Regions from separate parts of the Bradyrhizobium zhanjiangense genome, predicted to be linked through region 3. Evidence: riboswitches for the same ligand, from Rfam matches in the RefSeq annotation. Region 3 holds a riboswitch; each other region holds the start of a gene.
What was found. Region 3 has a riboswitch for S-adenosylmethionine ahead of XH85_RS43720 (O-succinylhomoserine sulfhydrylase). Riboswitches for the same ligand answer to the same signal wherever they lie in the genome.
Positions count from the first base shown of each region.

Region 1: another riboswitch for S-adenosylmethionine. It lies ahead of XH85_RS24195 (hypothetical protein); the one in region 3 lies ahead of XH85_RS43720 (O-succinylhomoserine sulfhydrylase).
Region 2: another riboswitch for S-adenosylmethionine. It lies ahead of metX (homoserine O-acetyltransferase MetX); the one in region 3 lies ahead of XH85_RS43720 (O-succinylhomoserine sulfhydrylase).

Region 1 is NZ_CP022221.1:5,053,129-5,063,456, reverse strand. Features, by position in the region: gene XH85_RS24230 (ABC transporter ATP-binding protein) at 1-154, shown strand, start outside; gene XH85_RS24225 (ABC transporter ATP-binding protein) at 144-863, shown strand; gene XH85_RS24220 (alpha/beta fold hydrolase) at 874-1,659, shown strand; gene XH85_RS24215 (FAD binding domain-containing protein) at 1,662-2,531, shown strand; gene XH85_RS24210 ((2Fe-2S)-binding protein) at 2,528-3,007, shown strand; gene XH85_RS24205 (xanthine dehydrogenase family protein molybdopterin-binding subunit) at 3,004-5,343, shown strand; gene XH85_RS24200 (N-formylglutamate amidohydrolase) at 5,528-6,340, opposite strand; gene XH85_RS24195 (hypothetical protein) at 6,343-6,588, opposite strand; SAM-I-IV-variant riboswitch at 6,717-6,824, opposite strand; gene XH85_RS24190 (branched-chain amino acid ABC transporter permease) at 7,579-8,691, opposite strand; gene XH85_RS24185 (branched-chain amino acid ABC transporter permease) at 8,688-9,554, opposite strand; gene XH85_RS24180 (ABC transporter ATP-binding protein) at 9,562-10,266, opposite strand; gene XH85_RS24175 (ABC transporter ATP-binding protein) at 10,263-10,328, opposite strand, start outside.
Region 2 is NZ_CP022221.1:1,354,033-1,364,360, forward strand. Features, by position in the region: gene XH85_RS06435 (cell division protein FtsX) at 1-845, shown strand, start outside; gene XH85_RS06440 (YdcF family protein) at 1,121-1,825, shown strand; gene XH85_RS06445 (lysophospholipid acyltransferase family protein) at 1,847-2,620, shown strand; gene XH85_RS06450 (gamma-glutamylcyclotransferase) at 2,617-3,225, opposite strand; gene XH85_RS06455 (DUF2125 domain-containing protein) at 3,336-4,520, shown strand; gene XH85_RS06460 (prephenate/arogenate dehydrogenase family protein) at 4,638-5,573, opposite strand; gene hisC (histidinol-phosphate transaminase) at 5,570-6,667, opposite strand; gene XH85_RS06470 (chorismate mutase) at 6,704-7,552, opposite strand; SAM riboswitch at 7,735-7,814, shown strand; gene metX (homoserine O-acetyltransferase MetX) at 7,906-9,108, shown strand; gene metW (methionine biosynthesis protein MetW) at 9,110-9,772, shown strand; gene XH85_RS06485 (alpha/beta fold hydrolase) at 9,879-10,328, opposite strand, start outside.
Region 3 is NZ_CP022221.1:9,138,747-9,149,074, forward strand. Features, by position in the region: gene XH85_RS43685 (VOC family protein) at 1-226, shown strand, start outside; gene XH85_RS43690 (SRPBCC family protein) at 436-837, shown strand; gene XH85_RS43695 (hypothetical protein) at 951-1,418, shown strand; gene XH85_RS43700 (MATE family efflux transporter) at 1,516-2,961, opposite strand; gene XH85_RS43705 (hypothetical protein) at 3,282-4,334, opposite strand; gene XH85_RS43710 (PAS domain-containing protein) at 4,439-4,852, opposite strand; gene XH85_RS43715 (2'-deoxycytidine 5'-triphosphate deaminase) at 4,960-6,066, opposite strand; SAM riboswitch at 6,176-6,255, shown strand; gene XH85_RS43720 (O-succinylhomoserine sulfhydrylase) at 6,329-7,516, shown strand; gene XH85_RS43725 (SGNH/GDSL hydrolase family protein) at 7,646-8,638, opposite strand; gene XH85_RS43730 (SGNH/GDSL hydrolase family protein) at 8,651-9,430, opposite strand; gene XH85_RS43735 (OpgC domain-containing protein) at 9,430-10,328, opposite strand, start outside.

The sequences.
Region 1 (10,328 bases), 4.1 Mb from region 3:
CGTGACGATCATCATGATCGAGCATGACATGGACGTCGCGCTCGCATTTGCCGATGTCATCACGGTGATGCAGCACGGCCAGATCGTCGTGGAAGGAAATCGCGCCGAGGTGGTCGCCGATCCGAAGACGCGGGAGGTGTATCTTGGGCACTGACGCGCTGGTGATCGGCGGGCTCAACGCATTCTACGGCGACAGCCACGTCTTGCATGATGTGTCCTTCACGGTGAAACAAGGGCAGGTTCTTGGCCTGCTCGGCCGCAACGGCGCCGGCAAGACCACCTGCATCAGCGCCATCGTCGGCCTGGTCCGCGCCAGGACTGCGCGCCTTGAGCTGTTCGGCCAATCGATCGCCGGCCTGTCGCCGGAGGCGATCTCGCTGAGCGGCATCGGTCTCGTTCCGCAGGGCCGGAGAATATTCCCCTCACTCACCGTCGTCGAAAATCTCACCGTCGCCGCGCGCCGCAGCCGCGCGGGTCATCGATCGGACTGGACGCTGAACGATGTCTACGAAGCTTTCCCACGGCTGGCGGAGCGGAAGCAGCAGCTCGCCGGCTCCCTGTCCGGCGGCGAACAACAGATGCTCGCGATCTCCCGTGCCTTGATGACCAATCCGCGGCTGATCCTGTTCGACGAACCGTCGGAGGGTCTGGCGCCGCAGATCGTCACGGAGGTCGCGACCGTTCTGAGGCGTCTTCGCGACAGCGGCCTCTCGATCGTTCTGGTCGAGCAGAACATCAAGCTTGCCCTTGAGATCGCCGACGACATCGTGGTCCTGAATACAGGTTATGTCGCGCATACGGGCGGGGCGGAAGCGCTTCGCGCCGATGGTGCGCGGATCCAGCAACTCCTTGGTGTATATTGAAAGGTCAAGCATGAGGTCGTCGATTTCCGTGCGCGATGGCGTTCTCGACATCGCGGAATCCGGAGCAGGGAAGACCGTTGTGCTCCTGCACTCGCTCCTTGCCGATCGCACCATCTTCGACCGGATCGTGCCGATGCTGGCGCGAACCCGGCGGGTGATCGTGCCCGATCTGCCCGGCTTCGGCGGCTCGTCACCCGCCGGGGCAACGATCGAGGGAATCGCGGACCGAATTTCGGGGCTGTTCGATGCCTTGGATCTCGGCACGGGTGCCGACGTCCTTGGCAATGGCTTCGGCGGCTTTGTCGCGAGCACCCTAGCGATCCGCCACGGCGGCAAGTTCGATCGCCTCGTGCTGGCCGACACCGGACTAACCTTCTCGCCTGAGGGCAAGCAGTCGTTCTATGCCATGGCCGAACGCGTTCGCCAGGCCGGCATGGGGGCCATCATCGATGTGGCGATGAAGCGGCTGTTTCCCGAAGACTACATCGCGGCGCACCCGGAAGTCTTCACCGAGCGGCGCAATGCCCTGCTCAAGACCAATCCGGAATTCTTCGCCGAGGCGTGTCTCGCGCTCGCCGCACTGGATCTGACGTCCGGCATTGCGACCATTCGCAATCCGACGCTGGTTGTGGTCGGCGAGCTCGACGCCGCAACGCCGCCCGAGATGGCGCGCGCCCTGGCCCGCGCGCTCCCAAAGGCCGAGCTGATCGAAATCCCCGGCTGTGGTCATGCGCCGATGGCGCAGGCGCCCGAGGCCTTCATCAAGACGATCTCGGGTTTCCTCGAATTGACCTGATCATGAAACCGCCGTCGTTCCAGTATCACCGTCCCCAAACGCGCGAGGAGCTCGGCGCACTGCTGACCAGCCTCGACAACGCCAAGATCCTGGCCGGCGGTCAGTCGCTGATGCCGATGCTGAACCTGCGCGTGATCGCGCCCGATCACCTGATCGACATCAACCGCATTCCGGAGCTGGCGGGTATTCGCGAAACGGCCGATGGAATCGAAATCGGCGCCATGACGCGTCAGGCCGATATTCTCTCCTCGCCGATCATCCGTGATCGCCTGCCGTTGCTTACTCGTGCGCTCGAGCATGTCGGCCACATCCAGACCCGATCACGCGGAACCATCGGGGGTAGCTGCTGCCATCTCGATCCATCTGCCGAGCAGCCGGCGATCTGCACCGCTCTCGATGCTGAATTCGTCGCGATCGGACCAAAGGGTCGCCGTGTGATCGCGGCCGCCGATTGGTTTCAGGGCATGTTGCAATCATCGCTCGACGATCAGGAATTTCTTGAGGCCGTGCGATTCAGACCTTGGGCCAAAGGCCACGGCTACGGCTTCGCCGAATACGCGCGCCGCCACGGTGACTTTGCGATCTCCGGTGCGGCTGCACTGCTCGAGGCCGACGGTGGCAGTCGGATCGCGCGAGCGGCGCTGCTGGTGTTCGGTGTCGAGGAGGCTCCACGGCGTCTTTACGAAGCTGAAGCGGCTCTCGTCGGCCAGATCGCCAGCGAGATCGCGCTCGCGCCGATCCTTGACGCGGCACGCGCGCTCGATCCGATGGAAGACGTTCAGGTGACGGCGGACTATCGCCGCCATCTCGCCGGCACCCTGCTCGGCCGCGCCTTGCGCGAGGCCTGCACCAGCCTGGAACAGCGCTCATGAGCGAACGACACCTGACCTTCACGCTCAACGGCGAGCGGCGCGAGGCCAGCGCCGAGACAAGGACGCACTTGGCCGACTTCCTGCGTCACGGCCTGGGGCTCACCGGAACACATGTCGGATGCGAACATGGCGTCTGCGGCGCCTGCACCGTCATCGTCGATGGTGCACCGGTGCGATCGTGCCTGATGCTGGCCGTCCAGATCGACGGCTGCACGGTCGAAACGGTCGAGGGCCTTGCCACGGGCGGCCAACTCTCCCCGCTGCAGCAGGCTTTTGCCGATCATCACGGATTGCAATGCGGGTTCTGTACGCCGGGTATGCTGATGACGCTCGAAGCTTTTCTGCGCGTCACGCCCTCTCCGACCCAACAGGACGTCAGGATAGCGATCTCCGGCAACACGTGCCGCTGTACCGGCTACCAGGGAATCGTCGAAGCGGCCCTGACAGCCGCCGCAGCAAAGGGTAGCCGCCCATGAGCGCGCGTTATTTCGGAGCTGCGGTCACCCGCGTCGAGGATCCCCGCCTGCTGACAGGACGCGGACGCTATGTCGACGACTCGGAATTCCCGGGCATGCTGCATGCCGCGTTCGTCCGGGCGAGTGTGGCCCACGGCCGCATCCGGAGCGTCGACACGGGCGAAGCGAGCGGCATGCCGGGCGTCGTGGCGATTTACACGATGGCGGATTTCGCAGGTATTGCGCAGGGCCAGATGCCGCCGATGGCCCCGCACCCGCTCCTGCCGACACCGATTACTTATCACCCGTTGGCTGTCGAGGAAGTGCGTCACGTCGGCGAAGCCATCGCGATCGTGCTGGCCGACGACCGGGCAAGGGCAGAAGATGCCGCGGCCGCCGTGTCGCTCGACATCGAGGAATTGCCGGCCGTTGCCGACGCCGTCCTTGCCTCGAAGGCGGGAGCGCCCAGAGCCGACAGCAAGCGGCCGAGCAACATCGCGGCCACCATGAAGGCCGGCTTCTCCGATTGCGGCGCGGTGTTTGCGAAGGCCGACCATGTCCTCACCGAACGCTTCGATATTCATCGCGGCGGCTGCCATTCTATGGAATGCCGCGGCGTGGTTGCCAGCGTCGATCCGCATTCAGACGTGCTGACGCTCTCTACGTCCTCGCAATCGCCCTACATGGTGCGGCGACACCTTGCGACCTATCTCAACCGCGATGAGAGCCAGATCCACATCATGACGCCGGATGTTGGCGGCGGCTTCGGCCCCAAGGCCAATGTCTATCCGGAGGAGTTCGCTGTTGCGCTCGCCGCGCTCAAGACCGCGCGGCCGGTCAAATGGATCGAGGACCGCCAGGAGCACTTCGTCGCCACGACGCAGCAGCGCGGACAGGTCTGGACGCTCGATGTCGCCTTCGACCATGACGGGCGCATGCGCGCGATCCGGGGCCATTGCGTTCACGACAACGGCGCCTACGCGCCCTACGGCCTCATTCTGCCGGCAACAGCCCTCGCCAGCTTTCCGGGCCCATACGCGCTTGAGGCGCTCGACCTTACAATTGACGTCGTGTTAACCAACTTGGTGCCGACGTCACCGGTACGTGGCGCATGCCGTCCAAACGCCGCGTTTTTGCTTGAACGCCTCGCCGACCGTATCGCGCGCCACCTCGGCATCGACCGACAGGAAGTGCGCCGGCGCAGCTTCGTTCGCGCCGACCAGATGCCTTACTCTACTGGCATGAAGGCGCGTGATGGCTCACCGATCTCCTATGACAGCGGCGACTACATCGCCGCTCTGGATCTCGTACTCCATAAAATCGACGCTTCCGGCTTCCAAGCCCGCCGCGCGGCAGCCGCGAAGCGCGGCAAGCTGCTTGGTCTTGGTATCGCATCCTGCGTCGAGGATACCGGCCTCGGTCCGTTTGAAGGAGCTTCGGTTCGGGTCACGCCGGCGGGAAAGGTCGTTGTCAGCACCGGTGCATCAAGCCAGGGCCAAGGTCACCGCACGGCGCTTGCGCAGATCGCCGCCGACGCGCTCGGCGTCGACCTGAATGACGTCAGGGTCGAGACCGCCGACACGTCGAAATTCCCGCTGGGCATGTCCACCATTGCAAGCCGGATCGCAGTAACAGCCGGCTCTTCGGTTGAACTGGCGTCACAGAAGGTGCGAGCCAAGGCCATCGCCTTTGCCTCCCACAAGCTGGAAGTCGGAGAGCAGGATCTTGAACTCGAAGGCGGCGCTGTACGCGTCAAAGGGGTCCCGGGATTGAATGTCAGCCTGTCGGAAATCTCACGAACGCTGGCCGGGAATGTCGGAATGAGCCTGCCCGGCGCCATGGAACCCGACCTTGCTGCGACTGCCTATTTCAACTCCACCGCCCTGACATTTGCCTATGGCGCTAACGCCTGCGAGGTCGAGATCGACCCTGAGACCGGTGATGTGCGGGTTGTTCGCTACGTTGTGGTTCACGACTGCGGCAAGTTGATCAATCCGCTGATTGTCGACGGCCAAATTCGTGGCGGGGTGGTGCACGGGATAGGCAACGCGCTGTTTGAACGGATGATCTATGACGAAGCCGGTCAGCCTCTGACGACCACTTACGCCGATTACCTGCTACCTTTGGCCTCCGAGATGCCGCCGATTGAGATCCATCACATGGAGACACCGTCTCCGCGCAACCCGATCGGCGTCAAAGGCGCCGGCGAGGGCGGCACAATTCCAGCCGCGGCCTGCGTGATCTCGGCCGTCGAGAATGCGCTGGGATCAAATGCGCCGTTCATCCACCTTCACCCGATTTCGCCGCAACAGGTGATGAAATGGTTAGAGCTGAGCGGATCGGCGGCGCAGGCCTGATTGCCAATCAGGCCATCACCCGACCTGATCACCAGCGAACATAGCACTTTGCACCGGAAGTCGCCGATCCCGCTGTCCGGCGCGATTCCGAAGCATCTTACTAGCCCGACAAGCCAGCCAGATCTTCACCGCCGTTTCGCAGCAATGCATTCGTCCCCGCGCCAGTGTCGAGTGCGCTCTATGGCTATGCAGAAAGGAAGAAAGTCGCCGCAGTCGACACAAGAGTGCCAACCGCTTCCCTGCACTTCTCAAAGCTGACGAGACGATCGCCGGTAAGCTCATTCATGTAGACCCGCCGGTTCACCTCTATCATTATCGATTGGACCCTCGTGTCGGCACCGTAGTGTTTCGCCGGAATGAGCGCGCCCGCAAATGGTCTGTCAACAGCAACGGTGAACCCGAGCTTCCCTGCAGCGTCTGCAACTGCTCCAGCCAGTCCATGCGCGGTGTGGAGAGAATCCGTGCCAATGCAGATTTCAGGTCTCTGCGGGTCCTGGTCAGGCTCGTGCGGTAGCGGACGATCAGCGAAACTGTGGCAATCGATAATGAGGCAACGGTCTTCACGGCGGAGCACCTTGTCAATGGCCGAAGTGAGTAACTCATGATGCGGCCAATACCAGCGGGTCATGACACGCTCACGTTCAGCCACCGAAACTGTGGCCCGCAGCCGGCTCCCGGTGCTGGTTGCGCCATAGATCGCGCCCATGCCGCGGCCTGCCATCGGCTCGTCTGCATCCTTGGGAAAGCGTTCCACGTCGCATACCAGCCGGCTCACTGGAAACACAACTCGCTCCGCTTCATGAAGCGTAGGTGGGAACAGCTCGGCGGTGAAGGCGTCCGTCATTCGCAGCAACTCTGTTTCGAGCTCCAACTCGCTGACGGAAAGTTGCGCACGCTCGTCGGCCGGTATCAGGCGAGAACTGTGAGGAATGTGCAGTACAGCGATCTTTGTCGCATCCATACCGTTTCCGGTTTCGATGCTTTGCCGCACGGTCATCGTCAGTTCTCCCCGATCCGGATGGCCCATGGCGCGTCGGGCTCGTTGATCCGGCCAATTTGGTGCGCGTTGCGGACCAGCCGTTCGGCTTCATGCAAGGTCACGGTCCTGTTGTTCATCCTGATCGCGATCCGGCCTCGGGCAAGACCGCTGGCGAGAGCGTTATAGAGCAGGCGCTGGACAAAGCCCGATGATGAACAGCCGGTTTCAGCGATTATCATGCTGCGGATTGGCATGATGCGGTCCACGCGGACAATGGCTGGAGCGGGAAGAGAAGACGCGGCCAGTCCGATGATGACACCGCGCCGCGTTGGCGGAGCGGAATACAGATTTGGAGGTGGGATAGACATGTTGCCCCCTGAGCTTCGCCGGAGGCTTGTACTGCTTGGATTGCCACTGGATGGCCCCATCCCACAAGTGTGGATACCACCTTACCGCAGCGGGCAGGTTGGTGAAGGTACCAGCCTTCGTCTTGATGTACCTTGTACATAGGAGACGAACGAGGGGCGTTCAAGTGGCGCCCCCGATCTGCTCTCGCGTCCAGAGGTCCATCGACTTCGAAATCACTACCGACCCCTCAACTGAAGCCCGCCTGACGTGCTCCGTCCGCTCTGTACGCTGTAGTGCGCCACAACACTCCGTTCGCCTGAGCGAGGTGGAATCCAGACACTGATCCCGCTTAAGTGGAGGTCAGAACTCGGGTCAACGCTCGGACTCAGGACAAGCAGCCACGCCAAGACTACGCCTAACCGCGCAACAGCGCCCGATTGCACTACTCCCACTCAATCATTTCGAACGACGTTTCGCCGTTGATTTACAAGAACAAACCTTCAAATCTGACGGACAAATGCCGACGGTATACCCGTCGCAAATTTTTGGTCTTGAATTCACAGGAAAATTTGGCTGGCTCTGACAGGTTGTACCTTCAGCAAGTATCGGAATCAATCGTGGCATTAGACAGGCCTCAAACTCGGAACGGTCTGCTATTGTGCTCTCCTCGACTTGTAGCAGATACCGTCATCGGTCAAATCGGACCGGCCTTAGTGTCAGGTTTGCGCCCACAGCGGCCACTCCTAACAACTTAGCTGTGCACGCTCCGGAGCATGTGTGGAGTCGAATGCCGAAAACGTTCTGACGGAGGCGCCTTTCCTGCGCTGCTAATCTGCAGCAAAGCCAGAGGTCACAAACGCCAAGAAAAATTGGGAGAGTGAAGGGACGATTACCTGGCACAAGGTTCGTCATAATGGCATTGGACTGGACCCGCTGCGGCCGAGCCAGCGCTGGGTCGGGAACAGCTGCAATTGCCAGCGTCGCGCTGCCGCGCCCCACACGCCGCTCGGCATGAACAGCATGATCAGGATGGCGAGCGTGCCGAGCACGACCAGATAGAGACTGCCAAACTGGGCGAGATAGGTGACGAGCCCCCAAAGCAGGAGCACGCCGACCATCGGACCTTCGATGGTGCGCACCCCGCCAATCACGACGATGAAGATGACATAGGCGGTCCAGTCGGTGACGCTGAAGGCTGCATCAGGCGAAATACGCGCCTTCTGCAAATAAACCACGGCGCCGACCATGCCCGTGGCGAACGCGACCGCGATCCACAGCACGTGGCGAGTCCGCGCGGTGCGGACGCCGACGCTGCGCGCCGCCGCTGCGTTGTCACGGCTTGCGGCCAGCGCAAGGCCGTGGTGCGAGCGCATGAAGGCGTAGATGCCGAGCGTGACCAGCACGGCGAGCAGCAGCGCCAGCCAGTAAACCAGCACGTCACGCGCGGCCGCCGGGCGCAGGCCAAGCAGCGCCTGCACAGTCTTCAGCCCGACCATCTGGGACAGTTCGCCCGGCGATATCGACATCCCGGTGCCGCCGCCGAGCGACTTGAACTGGGCGCAGATCAGCCGCAGCGCCTCGGCGGCGACCCAGCTGCCGATCGCGAAATATGGTCCTTCCAGCCGAAACAGCAGCGGCCCGAGCATCGCCGCGACCAGCGCCGCGAACAGTCCGGCCAGCGGGATCGCCGCAACCGGATCGAGCCCGGCCATCACGATGCCGGCAAACAGCGCATAGGCGCCGAGCCCGACAAATGCCTGCTGCCCGACCGATACCTGTCCGCCCCACCCGGCCAGCACGTTCCAGAGCTGCGCCAAGGTGAGCATGGTGAAGACGAAGATCAGATCCTGGATCAGGTTGCGCGAGGCGATCGCGGGCAGCGCGGCCAGCGCCACGATCAGTGCGATGCCGGCCATGGCCGCGACGCGCGACAGCCGTGTGCCGACCCGAACCTGCCACACCGGCGCGACCGCCGGGCGCTGCTCGCGGCCTGCCGGGATATGGATGCTTTCGACGCTCATCTCCGCCTCGCCGGGAACAGGCCGCGCGGCCGCACCATCAGAACGGCGAGGAAGGCGAGATGGCCAGCTAGGATCTGCCATTCCGGATTGATCCGCCCTCCGATCGCCTGCGCCAACCCGAGCACGATGCCGCCCGCCAGCGTCCCCCACAGGCTGCCGAGCCCGCCGATGATCACCGCCTCGAATGCGTAGAGCAGCCGCGCCGGTCCGATCGACGGATCGAAGCTGGCGCGGATACCGAGCACAACAGCAGCGATCACCGACACTGCGAGCGACAGTCCGACCGCGATGGCGTAGACATTGCGCTCGTTGACGCCCATCAGCTGCGCGATCGCGGGATTATCCGCAGTGGCGCGGAAGGCGCGGCCGAGCGAGGTGCGATAGAAGATGAGCTGGAGCAGCGCGACGGCGGCAACCGCCGTCACCAGCGCGGTCAGCGGCGCCAGCCCGACGCTCAGGCCGGGGGCGAGCGCCACCGACGAGGATTCGAAGGCGCCTGCCTGCAGCCGGCGGCTGTCGGCGCCGTAGCCGAGCAGCAGTCCGTTCTGGATCACGATCGACAGGCCGAAGGTGACGAGCAGGGGCGGCAGGATGTCATCGCCGAGCACCCGCTCCAGCACCAGCCGCTGCAACACGAAGCCGAGCACGAACATCGTGATGACGACCAGCAGGGATGCGGCCGCAAGCGGCAGACCGAACGCGGTGGTGGCGCTGAGCACCAGATAGGCGGCAAGCAGGATCAGATCGCCATGCGCCAGATTGACCAGGCGCATGATGCCGAAGATCAACGACAGGCCAAGTGCGAACAGCGCATAGACGCCGCCGAGCAGCACGCCTTCGATGATGGTGTCGAACCCGCCCATCGCCCCCTCATGCTCCGAAATAGGCCGCGCGGATCGTGTCCTGATCGACATCCCCTGGCCGTCCGCTCAGCGTCACCCGCCCCTCCTGCAAACAGTAGAAGCGATCCGAAGCCCGCAATGCGCGGGCGATGTCCTGCTCGACCAGCACGATGGCGGTACCGCCAGAGCGGATCTGCGGCAGCATGCGGTAGATGTCCTCCACCACGATGGGCGCGAGGCCGAGGCTGATCTCGTCGCACAGCAGGACCTGTGGGTTGGACATCAGCGCGCGGCCGATCGCCACCATCTGCTGCTGCCCGCCCGACAGCGCGGTGACGGCGCGGTGTCGCCGCTCCTTCAGCACCGGGAACATGCGGTAGACCGCGGCGAGATCCCACGGCGCGCTGCGTTCGCCGCCATAAGCGCCGATCAAGAGGTTCTCCTCGACGCTGAGCGAGGGAAACAGCTGGCGGCCCTCCGGCACCAGCGCGAGGCCGAGCCGGACGATGCTGGCGGCGGACGCATCGCCGATCGCCCGTCCCTCGAGGCGGATCGCATCGGGACGGTTCTTCACCAGCCCCGCCAACGATTTCAGCATGGTCGACTTGCCGGCGCCGTTGGCGCCGATGACTGCGACCGCCTCGCCCTCGTTCAGCTCGAAATCGATGCCGAACAGCGCCTGGAAGTCGCCGTAGAACGCATCGAGCGCCGTAACATTGAGCAGCGCGGTCATGCCGGCACGCCCATATAGATGGTCTCGACCTCGCGCGAGCGCATCACCTCGACCGGTGCGCC
Region 2 (10,328 bases), 1.6 Mb from region 3:
TCGCCGTCGTCGCCATCATGACCTTCCTCGCCTCGATGACGACAGGCACGGTGCTGCTGGTCAGCGCTTCCGCCGCCGAATGGCAGTCGGAGGTCGCCAGCGAAATCACCATCCAGGTCCGTCCGCTGGCTGGCCGCGATCTCGAACGCGACACCGCGGCGGTGACGGAGGCGATGCGCGCGCAAGCAGGCATCGTCGAGGTCAAGCCGTTCACCAAGGATGAAAGCGGAAAGCTGCTCGAGCCCTGGCTCGGCACTGGCCTGTCGATGGACGATCTGCCGGTACCGCGCATGATCATCGCGCGCGTGCAACCGGGCACGCCACTTGATCTCGGCGCCCTGCGCGCACGCGTCACCCAGGTGGCGCCGAGCGCGAGTGTCGATGATCACCGTGCCTGGATCGAGCGCATGCGTTCGATGACCAATGCCACCGTCCTCGCCGGCATCGGCATCCTCGCGTTGGTCATCATCGCCACCATCATCTCGGTGTCGTTTGCGACCCGCGGCGCCATGGCGGCGAACCGCCCGATCGTCGAGGTCCTGCATTTCGTCGGCGCCGGCGACCGCTACATCGCCAACCACTTCCTGCGCCATTTCCTTAGGCTCGGCTTGGAGGGCGGCGTGATCGGCGGCGGCGTGGCGATGCTGCTGTTCGGCTTCTCCGAGTCGATCGCCGGCTGGTTTTCCGGCACCCCCGTCGGCGACCAGTTCGCAGCCCTGCTCGGCACCTTCTCGCTGCGGCCATCCGGCTACATCGTGCTCGCGGTGCAGGCGGTGCTGATCGGCGCCATCACCGCGGTCGCGTCACGCCAGACACTGTTCGCGACCCTGAACGATGTCGAATGAGATTTCTTCGCCTCTCCCCGCTTGCGGGGAGAGGCCGGAATGCGCGCTGAAGGCGCGGATTCCGGGTGAGGGGGACTCTCCGCGAGTCCGACTGTCTCCGTCCCTGCGGAGAGTCCCCCTCACCCCAACCCTCTCCCCGCAAGCGGGGCGAGGGAGCGCAGCCGCCGTCGCGGATAGCGTTGTTGTCCATCGCGTTGATTGAGCCCAACAAACCAGACTCCACTTCGCCTCAAAACGTCTTAAAATCACCTCAGGGAAGGGATCACCGACATCGCATGACCTCGCCGACCGAAGATCGATCGCCGAAACTGCCGCGCGGCTGGCTGCGCGCGACAATCGTGTCGACGATCGCGCTTGCCTTCGTCGGCGCGGCAGCGGGCTTCGTTGCGTTCCTGTCGCAATTGCGCGGCGCCGAGATGGTGCCGGACCGCAAGGCCGACGGCATCGTGGTGCTGACCGGCGGGTCCTCGCGGGTGTCGGACGCGATGGAGCTGCTCGCTGCCGGCTACGGCAGGAGGCTCCTGATATCGGGCGTGCATCCGACCTCGACGGCGAGCGATATCTCCCGGACCCTGCCGGAGAACCAGTCCTTCATGACCTGTTGCGTCGATCTCGACCGCACCGCGCTCTCGACCCGCGGCAATGCGGCGGAGGCGCGGCGCTGGGCCGAGGGACGCCGGTTCAAATCGCTGATCGTGGTCACCTCGAATTATCACATGCCGCGCGCGCTGGTGGAATTCTCACACGCGATGCCGCAGACGACGCTGATCCCGTTCGCAGTCGTCGGCGACAAATGGCGCGAGGAGCCGTGGTGGACTTCGCCGTCGACGTTGCGGCTGCTGCTGTCGGAATATGCCAAGTACGTCGCGGCCGAGGCCAGGGTGCGGCTGGAGAATTTCGGGATTGACCTTTCGCCCGAAGTGTCGGAGCAGCCTTCAGGCTTGCAGCCGAAGCGACCTGCCACCGCACAGGCCAATTGACCGGCAATGATCGGATCGTCGATGTTTCTGATTTTCCTGCGCTCGCTCGTGTTCAACGTGCTGTTCTACGCCGTGCTGATATGCCTGGCGATCGTGGCGCTGCCGACCTTTGCGCTGCCGCCGCGCGCCATGCTGACGGTCGCGGAATGGTGGGCAAAGGCGACGCTGGTCCTGATGCGCGTGATCTGCAACATCAAGGTGGAATTCCGCGGGGTCGAGAAGATTCCGCAGGGCCCATTGCTGATCGTGGCCAAGCACCAGTCGTTCTGGGAGACGTTCGTGCTGCCCGGCTTCTTCGACCGTCCGATATTCATTCTCAAGCGTCAGCTCATGCAGATCCCGGTCTTCGGTCAGTTCCTGGTCAAGACCGGCATGATCGCGATCGACCGCAATGCCGGCGTGAAGGCGCTGCTGGACATGACGCGGCGGGCGCGCGTGGCGGTGCGCAGCGGCCGTCAGCTCGTGATCTTTCCGGAAGGCACGCGGCGCGCGCCGGGCGCTGTCCCCAACTACAAGACCGGCTTTGCGCAGATCTATTCCTCCTGCGGCGTGCAGTGCCTGCCGATCGCGCTCAATTCCGGCCTGTTCTGGCCGCGCCGCACCTTCATGCGCTATCCCGGCACGCTGGTGGTGGAATTCCTCGATCCACTGCCGGCGGGCCTGCCGAAGGACGAGTTTCTCGCGCGCGTGCAGACGGCGATCGAAGACGCGACCAGCCGTCTCGTCGAAGCCGGCCGGAAAGAGCAGGAGCAGTTGATCGGCTCCGCGCCGAGCTATGCGCCGTCGGAGAGTTAGCGATCTCGATCTTCGGCCGGCGCCGGCGCGTGCAGAGAATGCGCATCACCGTGCAGCATCGTCGCAAGCCGGTGCAGCTGCGTGTCGCGAAAGCCTTCGGCCTCGATTGCTTTCACCGTCGCGGTCACGTAGTCCCGATTGGCGCCGGACTGGCCATGGCCCTGGATGACATGGCGGTGCTGCTCGGTAAGCGACAGCCGGCCGGCATATTGGACATGGCCGCGGTCGACGACATAGGTGAGTGCGGAGACGCGCTGGCGCGCATCGTTCTCCAGCCACACCGAGCGCATCACCTCACGGTAGACCGAGGTGACCTGCTCGCGTTCCCGCAAGTAGGCGACGACCTCGGTGCGGTTCTTCTCGGCGACGCGGAAGGCAATGCCGCGGCAGGCGCCGCCGCGGTCGAGCCCGAGCACCAGACCCGGCTTCTCCGGCGTGCCGCGGTGCACGAAGGAATAGACGCAGAGCGCGCGATGCTCGCCGACCAGCCGCGCCGGGACGCGCTCCTCGAATTCGAAGCCCGGCCGCCACATCAGCGAGCCGTAGCCGAACACCCAGAGGTCATCCTTGGCTGTGGTGACGGAAGGGAGGGGGATTTCCGACATTTCCGGCACGGCTACCAGAACCGTGCCCCCAAGCGAAGCGAATTCTCCGCCTTTCGTCGGGGGCCGGCCTCGCTTACATTTGCCTGAATCTGGGGGCAAAGGGTCGCCGCATGTCCAATATGACCGTTGCCGCAGGCCGCCGCTCCCGTTGGGGCCTTTTCATTGCACCCGTTCTCGTCCTGATCCTCGCCGTCGCCTGGAGCTGCTTCTGGTTCTATGCGGCGTCGCAGGCCGAAATCGCCGCAGACGCCTGGCGCGCGCAGGAGGCCAAGTCGGGTCGCATCTATGATTGCGCCAAGCGCTCGATCGCGGGCTTCCCGTTCCGCTTCGAGGTCCAGTGCTCCGGTGCCAGCGTCGCCCTGGTGTCGCAGAATGCGAGCAAGACGCCGTTCACGGCGAAGCTCGACAACATCCTGGTCGTCGCCCAGGTCTATGACCCCAAGCTCGTCATCGCCGAGTTCTCCGCGCCGGCGACGCTGACCGACGGCGTCACGCAAAACACCTTCGTGGTGAACTGGAGCAAGGGCCGCGCCAGCGTGGTCGGTCTGCCGGCCGTGCCGGATCGCGCCTCCATCGTGTTCGACGAACCCGGCCTCAACCGTCTCGACGGCAGCGTCCAGGTGCCGCTCGCGCGCGCCAAGCAGATCGAGCTGCACGGCCGCCTCGCGGACGGATCGCCATCCGATCACCCGGTGATCGAGACGGTGGTCCACGTCGCGCAGGGCAGCATCCAGGGCGTTCATCCCTTGCTCGCCGAGCCGTTCGAGGCGGACACCCGCGCGAAGGTCACCGGCCTCACCGATCTCACGCCAAAACCCTGGCCGCAGCGCTTCCGCGAGATCCAGGCCGCCGGCGGCCATATCGAGATCGTGCAGTCGCGGATCCAGCAGGGCGAGATGATCGCGGTTGCGGCCGGCACGCTCGGCCTTTCAGCCAATGGCCGGCTCGACGGCGAATTACAGATGACGGTGGCGGGCCTCGAGCGCGTCATCCCGGCGCTTGGCATCGAGAAGATGCTGGAGGAAGGCGTGCCGCAGGCAACGCTCGACCGCGTCGCGCCGGGTGTGAAGTCGCAGGATCTCAACAATTTGTTCGGCGCGCTCGACCGCGCCGTGCCGGGCCTCGGCAAGGTCATCAAGCAGAACGCCAATGCCGGCGTTGCCGCCGGCATCAATTCGATCGGCACCGAGAGCACGCTGGAAGGCAAGAAGGCGAGAAGCTTCCCGCTCAAATTCGTCGACGGCGCCGTGCTGCTCGGCCCAGTCAAGGTCGGCCAGATCCCGCCGCTGTATTAAGGGCGGAGAGCTCTCCACACCGTCATTGCGAGCGCAGCGAAGCAATCCAGACTGTCTCTGCGGAGGTATCCTGGATTGCTTCGCTACGCTCGCAATGACGAAGAATGAGCAGTTTCGCTACGGCTTCTTCAGCGCCGCATGGGGCCGGCCGAAATCCGGCGCGGCCGAATCCTGGCCTATCTCGACGATGCCGCGGCGGATGGCGCGGGTGCGGGTGAAGTGGTCGAACAGCGCCTCGCCGTCGCCGCGGCGGATCGCGCGGGTGAGCTTGGCGAGATCCTCGGTGAAGGTGCCGAGCATCTCCAGCACGGCTTCCTTGTTGGCGAGGAAGACGTCGCGCCACATCGTCGGGTCGGACGCCGCGATACGGGTGAAATCGCGAAAACCGCCGGCAGAGAATTTGATCACCTCGGATTCCGTCACCTGCGCCAGCTCGTCGGCGGTGCCGACTATGGTGTAGGCGATCAGATGCGGCAGGTGACTGGTGATCGCGAGCACGAGATCATGATGATCCGGCGTCATCACCTCGACCTTGGCGCCCATCGCCGCCCAGAAGGCGCGCAGGCGATCGGTGGCAGCCGCATCGACGCCTTCCGGCGGCGTCAGGATGCACCAGCGGTTGATGAAGAGCTCGGCGAAGCCGGAATCCGGACCCGAATGCTCGGTGCCTGCGACCGGATGCGCCGGCACGAAATGCACGCCCTGCGGCAGATGCGGGGCCATGTCCCTGACCACCGCGCCCTTGACCGAGCCGACGTCGGAGATGATCGCGCCCGGCTTGAGATGCGCGGCGATCTCCCGCGCCACCTCGCCGCAGGCGCCGACGGGAATGCAGAGGATGACGAGATCGGCATCCTTCACTGCTTCCACATTGGTCGCCACGATGTGGTCGACGATGCCGAGCTCGGCGACCCGCGCGCGCGTCTTCTCCGAGCGCGCGGTGGTGACGATCTCGCCAGCTAAGCCCTGGAGCTTCGCCGCACGCGCGATCGAGCCGCCGATCAGCCCGAAGCCGATCAGCGCGACGCGCTGGAAGTGCGCCTGCGCACTCATTTGCCGGCCATGAAGTCGCGCAGGGCCTCGATCACGAGGCGGTTGGCCTCCTCGGTACCGATGGTCATGCGCAGCGCATGCGGCAGGCCGTAGTTCTTCAGCGCGCGCAGCACCAGGCCCCGTTTGGTGAGGTAAGCGTCGGCATCGTCCGCGGTCTTGCCCCTGTCGGAAGGGAAGTGGATCAGCACGAAATTGGCGACGCTCGGCGTCACCTTCAGCCCGAGCTTGCCGATCTCTTCTGTCAGCCGATTGCGCCAGGTCTCGGTGAACTGCTTCGACATCGCCTGGTGCGCGGTATCCTCGATCGCGGCGACTGCGGCATACATTGCCGGCGTCGACACGTTGAAGGGACCGCGGATGCGGTTGACCGCGTCGATGATGTGCTCGGGCCCGAACATCCAGCCGATGCGCAGCGCGGCCAAGCCGTGGATCTTGGAGAAGGTATGCGTCACCACGGTGTTCTCGGTGGTGGCGACGAGCTCGATCCCCATCTCGTAATCGTTGCGCGAGACGTAGTCGCAATAGGCGGCATCCAGCACCAGCAACACGTGCGACGGCAGGCCGGCGCGCAGGCGCTTGACCTCGTCGAACGGCAGATAGGTGCCGGTCGGGTTGTTGGGATTGGCGAGCCAGATCAGTTTTGTCCGCGGTGTCACGGCCTTGAGGATGGCGTCGACGTCGGCGGTGAAGTTGGTTTCGGGCGCGACCACGTTCTTGGCCCCGTTCGCCATGGTCGCGATCGGGTAGACCAGGAAGCCGTGGGTGGTGGAGATCGCCTCGTCGCCCTGGCTGAGATAGGTGTGCGCGAGCAGATTGAGGATCTCGTCCGACCCGGCGCCGCAGATGATGCGGTTGGGGTCAAGACCGAAGGAACGGCCAATCGCCTCGCGCAGCACGCGCGAGGTGCCTTCCGGATAGTCTTCCAGGTGATCCGCCACGTGCTTGAACGCCTCGATCGCCTTGGGCGAGGGTCCGAACGGCGTCTCGTTTGCCGAGAGCTTGAACACCTTGCGGCCCGGCTCCGCCACCGGGCTCTTGCCGGGCGTGTAGGGCGCAATGTCGAGAATGCCGGGATTCGGCACGGGGCGGGACATCTTCAACTCCGAAAGTGGCTTCAGGCGGTTCGCGATCTACGATTTTGGCCCGGTCGGGGGCACCGTATAGCGCGTTGCGTGGCTGCCGACGAGGGCCGTGGAGCGCACCGAGGCCCCCGCCTCGATCAGGGCAGCCTTGATTTTGTCGATGCTGGTCGCGCTCGTGACCGAGACCAGCAATGCCGCGCCGTCGAAGGCGGTATCGGGCACTGCCACGATCTCGGCAAGCGGCGACAGCGCGCGCGCGACCTCGGCGTTCCACCCGGAGACGCGGACGCTGAAGGTCTCGACCTCCGTCACCAGGGCGCTGTCGGCGACGCGCGAGATCGCGAACACCGGCAGTGCGGCCGGATGGTCGGCGCGCTCGACGAACGGCATCCGCGCGATGATCTTGGGCGCGCCGTCGGCTTCCAACTCCAGCCACCACGGCGTGCGGCTCGAGGTCGCCGAGACCAGCGCCAGGTCGCCCTTGGATTTCGCCACCGCCTCCACCGCGGCCTGCGCGCTGAAATGCGCGACGTAAGGCACGGTGAAGCCGAAATGAAAGCGCGCGGAATCGCGCATCGCCGGCTCGCTCACCGAGATGTCGGCATGCACGGAGAACGGCGCCTGCACATAGGTGAAGGTCGAGATGATGACGCGCCAGATGCTCTCGACCGTGTCGAGCGGCAGGATGCCGCGATGACGCTGCACGATCTCGCGCATCATGGAAGCCTCGCGCGCGGGGCGGAACGCCGAGCCGACTTCCTGGGTCTGCTTCACCTGGATCAGGCGGTCGATGATGTCGCCGCGCTGCATCAGGAGGCGATGCATGCCCTCGTCGATCGCGTCGATCTCCTTGCGCAATTCCTGAAGCGATGGTGGCGCGGGCGGACGTTGGGACATGACTGACAAAGGGCTGTTGAGAGGTGCCGATCCGCAAAAGCGGTCAGCTGCGGTCTATCCTGATTAGGCAGGATAGGCAGCGAAAGCAAAGAGAAATGACGGCCTTTTCGATCGACCGCTCGGAGGCAAATCCGGTTGACCCGGGCCGCGACTTGACGAAAACCGCCCCAGACGGTAGTTTTTGCCTGTTCCGTGGTCATTTGAGCCGGCCGGCTTGCAGCCACGTTAAAAAACTCGCTAAACAGGCCGGGGACGCTTCCGATCCCGGCCGAACCTATCGTTCAGGCCGGGTTTTTCATGGCCTGATGTCACTGCGCTCTGAAGTCCGATCGCAAACGAGGTCGATGGTCAAAATGGGTAGCGTCAAGTCGATACCGAGTCCTGCGATCAGCACCGATGATCGGTCACACGAGGTCGATCATCCGAGTTCGCAGGTTATGCGTTTCGGCGCCGATCAGCCGCTGCGGCTCGATTGCGGCATCGATCTGTCGCCGTTCCAGATCGCCTACCAGACCTATGGCGAATTGAACGCCGATCGCTCCAACGCCGTTCTGATCTGCCATGCGCTGACCGGCGACCAGCATGTCGCCAATGTGCATCCCGTCACCGGCAAGCCCGGCTGGTGGGAGACGCTGGTCGGCCCCGGTCGACCCATTGATCCCAAGCACTACTTCATCATCTGCTCCAACGTGATCGGCGGCTGCATGGGCTCGACGGGGCCGGCGTCGATCAATCCCGCCACGGGCAAGGTCTGGGGCCTCGATTTCCCCGTCATCACCATTCCCGACATGGTGCGCGCGCAGGCGATGCTGATCGACCGGCTCGGCATCGACACGCTGTTCGCGGTCGTTGGCGGGTCGATGGGTGGCATGCAGGTGCTGCAATGGACCGCGGCCTATCCTGCTCGCGTGTACTCCGCACTGGCGATTGCTTGCTCGACGCGGCACTCGGCGCAGAACATCGCCTTCCACGAGCTCGGCCGCCAGGCCGTGATGGCCGATCCCGACTGGCACAATGGTGGCTATGCCGACCGCGGCATCCATCCGCATCGCGGGCTCGCGGTGGCGCGCATGGCGGCGCACATCACCTATCTCTCCGACGCCGCGCTGCACCGAAAATTCGGCCGCCGCATGCAGGACCGTGAGCTGCCGACCTTCTCGTTCGATGCCGACTTCCAGGTCGAGTCCTATCTGCGCTACCAGGGCTCGTCCTTCGTCGAGCGCTTCGACGCCAACTCGTATCTGTATCTGACACGCGCGATGGATTATTTCGACATCGCCGCCGATCATGGTGGCGTGCTGGCGAAGGCGTTTGCGGGCATCAAGACCCGCTTCTGCGTGGTCTCCTTCACCAGCGACTGGCTGTTTCCGACCTCGGAATCGCGCGCCCTGGTGCACGCGCTGAATGCGTCGAGTGCTCGGGTGTCGTTCGCCGAGATCGAGACCGATCGCGGTCACGACGCCTTCCTGCTCGACGTGCCCGAATTCTTCGACATCTCGCGTGCCTTCCTGCAATCGGCAGGCAAGGCACGCGGTCTCGACGGCAAAGGTGGCTAGAATGTCCGTACAGGAAGTGCTGCCGTTGAACGGCGTTGCGGCCGGGCCGTCCGGTCAGTTTCGTGCCGACCATCTGCTCGTGGCCGAGATGGTCAAGCCGGGCTCGAAGGTGCTCGACGTCGGCTGCGGCGAGGGCGATCTGCTCCAGCTGCTGGAAACGCGCGGCATCGACGGCCGTGGCATCGAGCTGTCGCGCGAGGGCGTCAATCGCTGCGTCGCCAAGGGGCTTGCGGTGGTGCAGGGTGACGCCGACACCGACCTCGTCAACTATCCCGACGATGCCTTCGATTACGTGATCCTGTCGCAGACGCTGCAAGCGACGCGGCAGCCGCGTGTGGTGCTGGAGAACCTGCTGCGCATCGGCCGCCGCGCCATCGTCTCGTTCCCGAATTTCGGCTTCTGGAAGATGCGGCTCCAGCTCCTGATCGGCGGCCACATGCCGCGCACCGAGAACCTGCCGGCGACCTGGTACGACACCGCCAACATCCACTTCTGCACCATCAAGGATTTCGTCGAGCTCTGCGACAAGATCAACGTCAAGATGGAGCGTTCGGTCGCGCTCGATCTCTACGGCCGCCCGGTGCCGCTGAACCTGCCGTGGTGGGTGTGGAACATGTTCGGCGAGCAGGGCGTGTTCTTGCTGAGCCGCGGGCAAGGAAAGTAGCTTTTCGTCATTGCGAGCGCAGCGAAGCAATCCAGAATCCTTCCGCGGAAAGACCCTGGATTGCTTCGCTTCGCTCGCAATGACGGAGTATGCGGCAATGCCATCGCTAACCCGCCGCCAGGGACCTCGCATCGCGTACCGGCCAGCGGCCCGCTTCCACCAGCGTGACGAACCGCTCCACGCTCTCGTTGAACAGCGCGGGTTCTTCGAGATTGAGTACGTGGCCCGACTTCGGAAACATCGCGAGCCCGGCCGCCGGAAGGTGCTTCTTCAAGAACAGGCTCGGGCCGACGCACGGGTCGTCCTCGTCGCCGCAGATGATCAGCGCCGGCGTTGAGGCGCGCTTGATCGCGTCCGTCATCGTGTAGATCGAGGGACGGCCGCCCTGGAAGCCGCGCATCGTGCGCGCCGAGCCGCTGGCGTCGTGCCGCGCCAGCGCGGCGTAGAAATCGGCGTGGCCGCGCGGGTCCTTCACCAGGAAGGGAATCCGGCTCGGCGCCTCGCGCGTGACCTTTGCGACTTCCGCGGAGCCAGATGTCTCGAACTGCTCGGCATT
Region 3 (10,328 bases):
GCCGGCGCTGTGGCTGCACCTGAACAAGGGACGCAAGGCCGACGGCGCCCACATCGCGTTCCGTGCCAAGGACCATGACGCGGTGAAGGCGTTCCACAGCGAAGGCCTGAAGAACGGCGGTCGCGACAATGGCGGCGCCGGCCCGCGCAAGGACTACAGCCCGACCTATTATGCGGCGTTCTTGATCGACCCTGATGGCAACAATGTCGAGGCGGTTTGCGTGTGAGCTTTAGCCGCTTACGAGACTTCGTAGGGTGGGCAAAGCGAAAGCGTGCCCACTAACTGCTCGCGACAATGCCGACAAACGGTGGGCACGGCGCTATGCGCCTTTGCCCACCCTACCAATACTGTCTCCGCGGAAAGACTCTGGGTTGCTTCGCTACGCTTGCAATGACGGTGTTTGTGGCGATCACCTATTGAATCAAGGACACCTCCATGGCCTCCATCCACAATGACATTCCCCTTCCCGCCTCCGCGCACGATGTCTGGGACGCGGTGCGCGATTTCGGCGCGCTGCATCAGCGGCTGGTGCCGGGCTTCGTCACCGCCTGCACCCTCGACGGTGACGCGCGCATCGTCACCTTCGCCAATGGCTCGGTGGCACGCGAGGTGCTGGTCGATTGCGACGACGCGCGACAGCGGCTGGTCTACGCCATCAGCAACGAGCGGCTGAAGCACTACAGCGCCTCGGTGCAGGTGATTGCCGATGGTGAGAAACGGTGTCGCCTGGTCTGGATCATCGACATGCTGCCGAACGAGCTTGCGCCTTATGTTCAGGGGCAGACCGGCGAAGCCGTGACCGCCTTGCACAGAGCGTTTCCGCCCGCGGCGGCCTGATCATCCTATGTGAGTTTTCTCACGGAGGCCTCCGTTCATCGGCCGTAACCATGGCGACGTGCGCCCGGTTGCCTCCGCTCTCCCGGCGGAGCCACGCACGCGAGGAGCATGCCATGAGAGGTGCGGACAAGGTGACCTGTCAGGCGGCCGCCGTGCTGCTGTTGTTGTCGATCGCGAGCTCGCCGGCGAAGGCGCAGTTCGCAGGTTTTGGCGGCGGCGGTGCCGGCGGCGAGGACATGATGACCCAGATGGCCCCGATGCTGGAAATGATGAAGGCAAAGATGGGCAAGCGCCGCTTTGCCATGCTGATGCAGACCATGGGCCCGATGATGAGCCGCATGATGGAGAATGGCGGCGGCGGGGTCGGCGGGATGATGGGCGGCGGTTTCGGTGCGCCGAACTACGGCGGTTACATCCCGATGGGTGGAGGCGGCTATATGCCGACCGGGCTCGGCGGCATGGGCGGCGGCGACATCATGGGCGTGGTCGGTGGCGGCGACATGATGGCGATGATCCCGCAATTGATGCGGCTCGCCAACACCGGCGGCGGTGGCGGCCATCGCCGCCATAGGCATCGCTAAAGCATGATCCGGAAAAGTGCGCAGCGGTTTTCCGAAAAGATCATGCTCAAACAACAACCTAAAGCGCGATGACGATTCATCCTAATCTCATCGCGCTTTAGTCGGCAGCACCTGACAGAGCTGGCCTGATCGCAGATTTCGTCTGGCGCGGTCCCCAGCGGGTCAGCACCACACTGGAGCACGACAGCAGGCCGAGCACGACCATCGAGCTCGCGGCCAGCCAGAAGAAGCTCTGCGCGGTGGCGTCGTGGGTCGACAGCCACCAGCCGACGGCTGCGATGTAGATCAGCCGCGCGGTCTGCGCCAGCACCGGCCCGATCACCTTCGCGGCGCCTTGCGAGGAGAAATACATCGTCGTTGCAAGGCCGAAGAAAGCGTAGAACGGTCCGACCGTTGACAGATATTGATGGCTCGCTGCGCGCACGGCGACGCTGTCGGTGAAGATATTGACCCAGAGATCGGGGAACATCGCAACGAAGCATGCCGGCGCGCCGACCGCCACGAAAGCGGCAGCACTGGCGATCCAGGCGATGCGCCGGGCGCGCGCGATGCGACCCGCGCCGATCGCCATCCCTACCATTGGCACACAGGCAATGCCGAACGAGAACGCGATCGAGGTCAGCAAAAATTCCAACCGCGCGCCGATGCCGTAGCCGGCGAGGATCGCAGTGCCGAACTTCGCCAGCATGTGGGTGAAGATCGAGATCGTCAGCACCGATTGCAGCGGCGAGAAGCAGGCGATGGCGCCGACCTTCAGGATGTCGAAAAACATCGCCCATTGGATGCGCAAGCCGCGCAGCCTCGGCGCGATGCGGGCCCGGCCGGAAAACAGGTACCAACCCATGATACAGATATTCATGGAGTAAGCGATCAGCGCGCCGGCCGCGACGCCGCGCATGCCGAGCTGCGGCACCGGTCCGAGCCCGAGGCCCAGGGTACCGCCGAGTACGACCTGCCAGGCCGCCGAATTGAGGATCAACAGCGACGGCAGCTTCATGTTGCCGGTGCCGCGCAGGACGCCGGCCATGGTGTTGAGCAGCCAGGGCAGCACCGCGCCGCCAAAAAACACCTGCGTGTAGGCGATTGCGTGGGTCAGCACATTGCCGCGGCCGCCGAGCAATTCCAGCAGGGGCGGCCCGAAGATCAGCATGCCCAGCATGAAGACGAGACCGAAGCTGATGCCGATCAGCATCGCGTGTACGGCGAGCGTTCCGGCGCGCTCGCGATCTCCGGCGCCGAGAGCGCGCGCGATGGCGGAGGCCACCGCGCCGCCCATGGCGCCGCCCGACATCGTCATGGTTAGGATCACGGTCGGAAACACCAGCGCCATCGCGGCCAGCGCCTCGACACCGAGCCGGCCGACATAGGAGGTCTCGGCGATGACCACGCACATGCCGGCCGATAACCCGATCACGTTCGGCCAGGCGAGCCCGAGCAGCGTGCGCAGGATCGGGCCATCGGTCAGCGCGCTTCTGACCGGCCGCGGAGGCGGCGGCAGCGGGCGCTCCTGTGCATCGACCGGGATTTCGGCGATGTCGGACATGTCCTCTCCCGGGCACAAGCGCCAATTGCGGCGCGGCAATGAACAGGTGTGCGAATAAATCAATTCGCGCGCAGGGCGCGGCAGGGGCTTGTTAGCACGCTGCGCGCCGATTCCCCCTGCGTCAGGTGCAGGAGTGCCCTGCGGCAGCGGCTTTCCTTCTCCCTCTCCCCGTTCTTACGGGGAGAGGGCTGGGGTGAGGGGCTGCTGCGGCAAAGGCAGTGACAGTTGGACTCGTGGAGACCCCCTCACCCGGAATTTGCTTTCGCAGATTCCGCCTCTCCCCGCAGGCGGGAGAGGCGAAGTGGTGGCGGCCCGCTCGCCTATTCAATCGTCCACACCAGCGGCGGGCGACCGCTCTTCGCGGTGCGCATGTGCACGCCTATGTTTCGTCCGCATCCCGCAGCCAGCCCTTGGAACAACCCCTCCAGCACCTTGGTGCAGGCGGGGTGATAGTCGGTGACATCATCCATCAGCTTCCAGCTCTGCTGGCTTGTTTCGAACGCGCCTTCTGATTGCACCGTTTCGGACGCATCGTCCTGCGCGGCGAACAGCGCGTTCAGGAACGATGCGAATTCGCGCGCACCGCCGCGGCTCATCGCCAACGCCGCCGCGACCTCGTCGAAATACTGCATGCCGATCAGCTTGCCGGTGAGGTGCAGCAGATAGCCGGCATCTTCCGGACCGAACACCTGCACCATCACCGGCGCGGCGGTGCGGACATATTCCATCGCGTAGTTGCGATAGGCTTTTTCCAGCCGCGGTTTCGGCCAGCTCGCAACCGGCAAAGCCGGCGCGGTCTTCGCATCGAACGTAGGGGCCTCCAGATGCCGCGCGAACACCAGGCGCTGGTCGAGCTCGAGTGGGTGGTCGTATTGATGGTAATAGCCTTCGAGACCGTCCTGGCCATCGACGCTCTGCTTGGTGCAGACGAAGCCTAAGCGGAGATCGCCGAGCGCGACGCCGTTGTTGGCGTGCCAGCCGCGCAGCATCGCGCGGCTGACCTCGCCGGGCACGCCGCAGATCGCGGTGCCCTTCCAGATCCAGCGCGGCGGCGGATAGCGGATCCAGGCTTTGCGGTCGCTCTCATACATGTATTCGACATGCACGCCGCCGATCCAGTTGGAGAGATAGTGATATTGCGCAGCAGCCACCGCCGGCGGCAGATGACGCAGGCCGAGCTTTTCCAGGCCCGGCAGGAAGCGCTCCTGCTGCTGGCGGCGGAACACGCGGAAGACGAATTCTGCGGCATCCGCCGTGCCGCGCCGCGTGACAACAGTGAGGATCAGGCCCGTGAAGTAGGCGTGATAGAGATCCGCGACCGCGCGCCAGCGTTTCCATTGGGCTTCCTGCGCTGTGTCTGATGCGGCGGTCATGTTCGCTCCCGATCGTTGTTTCGATCGAGTGTGTCACTGCGCCCGGTGTCAGGCAACATGACGCGCATGCAGGCCGCCCTGCACGGCGGCCCGTCAATTCCGCATCACGAATTTTGCGCGGCCTTGGCAGCGCGCTCGCGCTCGACGCGTTCCGTCACGTCGCGCGCCATCGCCACCGATCCCTGCACCGCTCCAGCGGCATCGCGCACCAGCGCGAAGGTCATCTCGATGTAGAGCTTGCGTCCGCTCTTGTGCAACGCGCGTGTCAGCGTCGGACGCCCTGCAAGCTTCATCGTGCCGCTGGAAAGCGCAGCCTCGAAACCCTTCCAGTGCGCGGCGCGCAGATGCTCGGGAATGATCAGATCGAGATTTTGACCCAGCGCTTCCCCGGCGGAGAAGCCGAACAGGGCGGTCGATGCCCGATTCCAACGCGTGATCGTGCCGGAGCGATCCGAATAGATCAGCGCGTCCGCGACGTCTTCGATGATGTTTGCGTCGAGTTCGGATTGATCGGTCATGCCAACACCTTGTAGCCCGGATGGAGCGCAGCGTAATCCGGGATTGGTGCCACAAGCGAGAGAACTCCCGGATTACGCTTGCGCTCCATCCGGGCTACAGGATCGGGCTACACCCGAAAATGCTTCGATAGTTTGAGGCCCTGCGCCTGGTAGTTGGAGCCGATGCGCTGGCCGTACATGGCGTCGGGGCGTGCCAGCATCTTCTCGTAGACGAGGCGGCCGACGATCTGGCCGTGTTCGAGAATGAACGGCACTTCGCGCGAGCGCACCTCCAGCACGGCGCGCGCGCCTTGCCCGCCGGCACCGGCATAGCCGAAACCGGGATCGAAAAATCCGGCATAGTGCACGCGGAATTCGCCGACCAGGGGATCGAACGGCACCATCTCGGCGGCGTAGTCGGGCGGGACCTGCACAGCTTCCTTGGAGGCGAGGATGTAGAACTCTCCGGGATCGAGGATCAGGCTGCCGTCGGGACGGGCCGAGATCGGCTCCCAAAAATCTTCCACTGCATAGCCGGAGCGGCGATCGACGTCGACGACGCCGGTGTGGCGCTTGGCGCGGTAACCGACGAAGCCGTTCGCTTTCTCACCCGACAGGTCGACGGAGACGGCGACGCCGCCGGAGAGATCGGCATCGTCGATGTCGACCAGGCGCTCGGTGGCATGCAGCGCATCGAGCTCGTCGGCATTGAGGATGGCGTCGCCGGTGCGGAAGCGCACCTGCGACAGGCGTGAGCCCTCGCGCACCAGCACCGGAAACGTCTTCGGACTGATCTCGGCATAGAGCGGGCCGTGATAGCCGGCGCCGATCATGTCGAAGCGTCGGGTACCATCGGCGATCACGCGGGTGAAGACGTCGAGCCGGCCGGTCGAGCTCTTGGGGTTCGCGGCCGCGACGATCTCCGGCGGCAGCGCGAGGCTTTCCAGCAGCGGCACGATGTAGACGCAATTGGTCTCCAGCACCGCGCCGTCAGCCAGGCTGAACTCGTGCAGCTTCAATTCGTCGATGCGCTCGGCGACGGTGGCGCCGGGACCGGGCAGGAAGCTGGCGCGGACGCGATAGGCGATGTCGCCGAGGCGCAAATCGAGGCTCGCCGGCTGGATCTGGCTCTCGACGAAGTCGTACGCGGGCAGGATGAGCCCCGCCTCCGCCATCGCCGCGATCATGCGGTCGGGCAGGATACCATTGGCGTCGGCAGCGACCGTGAACGTCAACCGGGGATCCTCAGCAAGGGGCAACGCATCCCGATATACGGGAAATACTAGCCTTTTACGGCTATCCGATGGACGCCTTGACGGAAAGGGCATTGCGGAATATGAGCATCACTTATCCCGTGGTGATTTGAGCCGGCCGGCTTGCAGCCACGTTAAATAAGTCGCTAAACAGGCCGGGGACCTCTGTGATCCCGGCCCGTGGAGATATCCAGGCCGGTTTTTTTGTGACCGTTCTCGTTCGACGGTCATGTCGGAGGGTCTTATGTCGAAGTCGCCTGCCACCTACCGTCCCGAAACCCGCCTGGTCCATTCCGGGACCCTGCGCTCGCAATATGGCGAGACGTCGGAGGCGCTGTTCCTGACGCAAGGGTATGTCTACAACAGCGCCGAGGAGTGCGAGGCGCGGTTCAAGGGCGAGGATCCCGGCTTCATCTATTCGCGCTACTCCAATCCGACCATCGCGATGTTCGAGCGCCGCATGATCGAGCTCGAAGGCGCCGAGGCGGCCCGCTCGGCGGCAACCGGCATGGCGGCGGTGACGACCGCGATCCTGGCGCCGCTGAAGGCGGGCGACCATGTGGTGGCTTCGCGGGCGCTGTTCGGCTCATGTCTCTATGTGGTGCAGGATTTGCTGCCGCGCTACGGCATCGAGACCACGCTGGTCGACGGGCTCGATCTCGACCAGTGGCAGCGGGCGCTCAAGCCCAACACCAAGACGTTCTTCCTGGAGAGTCCGACCAACCCGACGTTGGATGTGCTCGACATCCCCGGCATTGCCGAGATCGCGCACAAGGGCGGCGCGCGGCTCGTGGTCGACAACGTGTTCGCAACGCCGATCTGGCAGAGCCCGCTCGCGCTCGGGGCCGACGTCGTGGTCTATTCGGCGACCAAGCACATCGACGGCCAGGGCCGGTGTCTGGGCGGCATCATCCTGTCCTCGGAAGCCTTCATCGCCGAGCACATCCACAATTTCATGCGCCAGACCGGCCCGTCGATCTCGCCGTTCAACGCCTGGGTCCTGCTCAAGGGCCTTGAGACATTGGGCGTTCGCGTGCGCGCGCAGACCGACACCGCGGCGTGCATTGCCGAGGTGCTGGCCAGCCATCCGAAGATTTCGCGGCTGGTCTATCCCGGCCGCGCCGATCATCCGCAGGCAGCCCTGGTGAAGAAGCAGATGCGCGGCGGCTCGACGCTGGTCGGCTTCGAGGTCAAGGGCGGCAAGCAGGCCGCGTTCCGCGTGCTAAATGAATTGAAGCTGGCGAAGATCTCCAACAATCTCGGCGATGCCAAGAGTCTCGTCACGCATCCGGCGACCACGACGCATCAGCGTTTGAAGCCGGAAGACCGCGCCGCGCTCGGCATCAGCGAGGGCTTCATCCGCTTCTCCGCCGGGCTCGAGCATGCGGACGATCTGATCGAGGATCTCACCGCGGCGCTGGAGAAGGCGTGAGCGAGCCAAAGGCTCGGACTCGTAGGGTGGGCAAAGCGAAGCGTGCCCACCATTCACGATCACACTGCCGATAGATGGTGGGCACGGCGCGCGAAGAGCGCGCCTTTGCCCACCCTACGGCATTTATACCTACATCGGCCGATACGCGCGCACGTCGGCCGGCACGTTCACACCCAGCTTGATCTGGCCGACGGAGTGGATGATGTCGTCGCCGAGGAGCTGGGCGAAGCAGGCATAGCCCCAATCGTTCATGTGCAGACCGTCGGCGATGACGAAGCCCTCGACCGGGATCGCCTGCTTCTCGTGCCACTCGCGCATCACCTCGAAGCGCGGGAAGATGCCGACGTGACGGAGCTCGGCGACCTTGCCGAGCAGCTTCACCATCTTGCCGGCGCTCTCGGCGCGCTGGTTGACCGCCGGCGAATATTGCGGATCGACCAGCACGATGTCGGCGCCGCCCGCAGCCTGGATGCGGGAGATGCCGTCCTCGACCATCTTTGCGGTCTCGCCGGGATCGAGGTTGCGCAGCACGGCGTTGGTGCCGACCTGCCAGATCACCATATCCGGATGCACGTCGATCACCTGCGTCTGAAGGCGCTTCATCATCTCGGGCGCATCCTCGCCACCAACGCCGGCATTGACGACGGTGATGTCGGCAGTCGGATAATGCCGGCGCAGCTGTGCGGCGAGGCGGTTCGGATAATTGAACTCCGGCGAACTCGCACCGAATCCTGCTGTCGAAGACGAGCCGAACGCGACGATGACGACGGGCTGGCCGGCGACGAGCTTGCTTGCGACATGCGGCAGCGTGCCCATCGCCTTCGAGCCGCCCTTCGGCGGCAGGCAGGGCACGCGGCTGAAGATGTCGCCGGCGGACTTTGCGACCTCCTTCACCTTGTCGATGGCGCGCGCGGTGATGCCGCGCCGGTCGGGGGACGTCGCGGCGACAGTGGTTTGGGAGGACGGGGCGGAAGCGGGATCAGCCGGCTGCGCGGGCGCGGGCGTCGCCTGTGCGGCTTGCGTCTGCGCGCGCAGCTGCGAAGCGGGTGCCAGCACCAGCAGCATTGCTGCTGCGGGCGCAGCCAGCCATGACGTCAGACAAAAAGGGCGGAGAGAACTCATTAACGCTAGACCTCAATTTTGCTGCTGGGCCGGCTCCAGATGGGCAGCGTCGATCACGAATTGTGCCAACGCCCGGCCGAGGCAATCATGAACCTGTTTCGCCAGCTCAGGCCCGCGGGACGGGTTGAACAGGTCGAACTGGCCCTGATCATTCCACTGTCGCATGATCGCGAAACGGTCGAACAGCGGGATGTCGTGCTCCTGCGCCACCACGCGCATATTATCGAGAAAAGGCTGCGCCGCGATCATGGTTTCGGTACGCGGGCTGTACTGCAAATTCATCAAGACGACGTCAGCCCCTGTCTTTTGCAACGCAGTAACCCCTTCGGTTACTGCGCTGCGAAATTCGTCGGGATCGATGGATCGGATAGCATCCACGGTCCCGGTCTGCCAGATGACCAAAGTAGGCGTTTTTGCTTCCATCAGCTTAACGAAGGTGGCGGCGGTCTCCTGTGCCGTCCTCTTGCTCTGTATTTCTACGGAGACGTGCACCGCTTCCGAGGGCGGCAGCTTGTCCTTGAGGCTCACCTCCATGCGCGCCGGATATGAGCTGCTCTCCGAGGAAGGAATCGTGGTCGAGCGGCTGCCGATGACCAGAATCTCGAGCGGCTTGCCGGCCTTGACGGCGTCGGCGACCTTGGGAAGCCGGCTTTCGCTGGTGAGCAGATAGGGCGGCAATTCGCAGGCCGCGGGCGCGGCCGGAGCAGCAGACGCACCATCGCCCGCGCGCGCCATGGGCGCGGCGAGACCACCGCATAGCAGGATCAGGCTCAGGAGAACCTTCGCCTTCATCAGCCCCCTCCCGCCAGATCGGCGTTGCCGACGGCGTTTTTGGTTTTCGCACCGCTCTTGTCAGCCACGCTCTTGTACCACGAAATGACCCAGGCCACCCCCCACATGATCAGGATTCCGGAGAGACTAATCAACGCATGCATGGCTGCGCCGCCGGAGACCTCGGCCAGGATGAAATGGCCGGCGAAGGCCAGGAAGACGCCGAGACAGAAGATCTCGAGGGAATGCTGCCCACACAGGATCAGCGGCCGCAGCCAGCGCGATTTCAAACCCGGCCAGGTCCGCGGCAGGAAGCGCACGGTGAGCGCGGCCAGCGCCAGGAAATGGGTGAAGCGCAGCACGTCGAGATCGGTCTTGTCGATCGGATACATCCACTGTTCGATGCGCTTCGGCATGAGGTGACCGAGCTGCGGCACGTACCAGGTCAGCGTCACGTAGAACGCTGCGACCAGATAGGCGATCGCAATCCACATCGTCACCGGTGAGGCCAGAATGCGCGACATGCGTCGCGCACCTCCGAGCGCACACCATGCACCGAAGACGAAAAGCAATTGCCAGGCCAGCGGATTGAACGCCCAGAAGCCGTTCGGATAGGCCGAAAAGTAGAGGTCATATTCCCAGGTCACCGCGTAGAGCACGACCGAGAGGCCGAGCGTGACGTCGGGCTTCCACTTCATCGACCACAGGATCAACGGCAGCGCCAGCATCAGCACGATGTAGAGCGGCAGCACGTCCATGTTGACGGGCCGGAAGCGCAGCAGCAACGCCTGCACGATGGTGACGTCGGGCTGCTTGAGGAAATCCATGATGCCCATCTCTTCGGTGTAGAGCGGGTTTTCGAAGCTGGTCGCCACATAGGAAATCTCGGCGAGGAAGATCGTGAACAAGAAGACGTGGG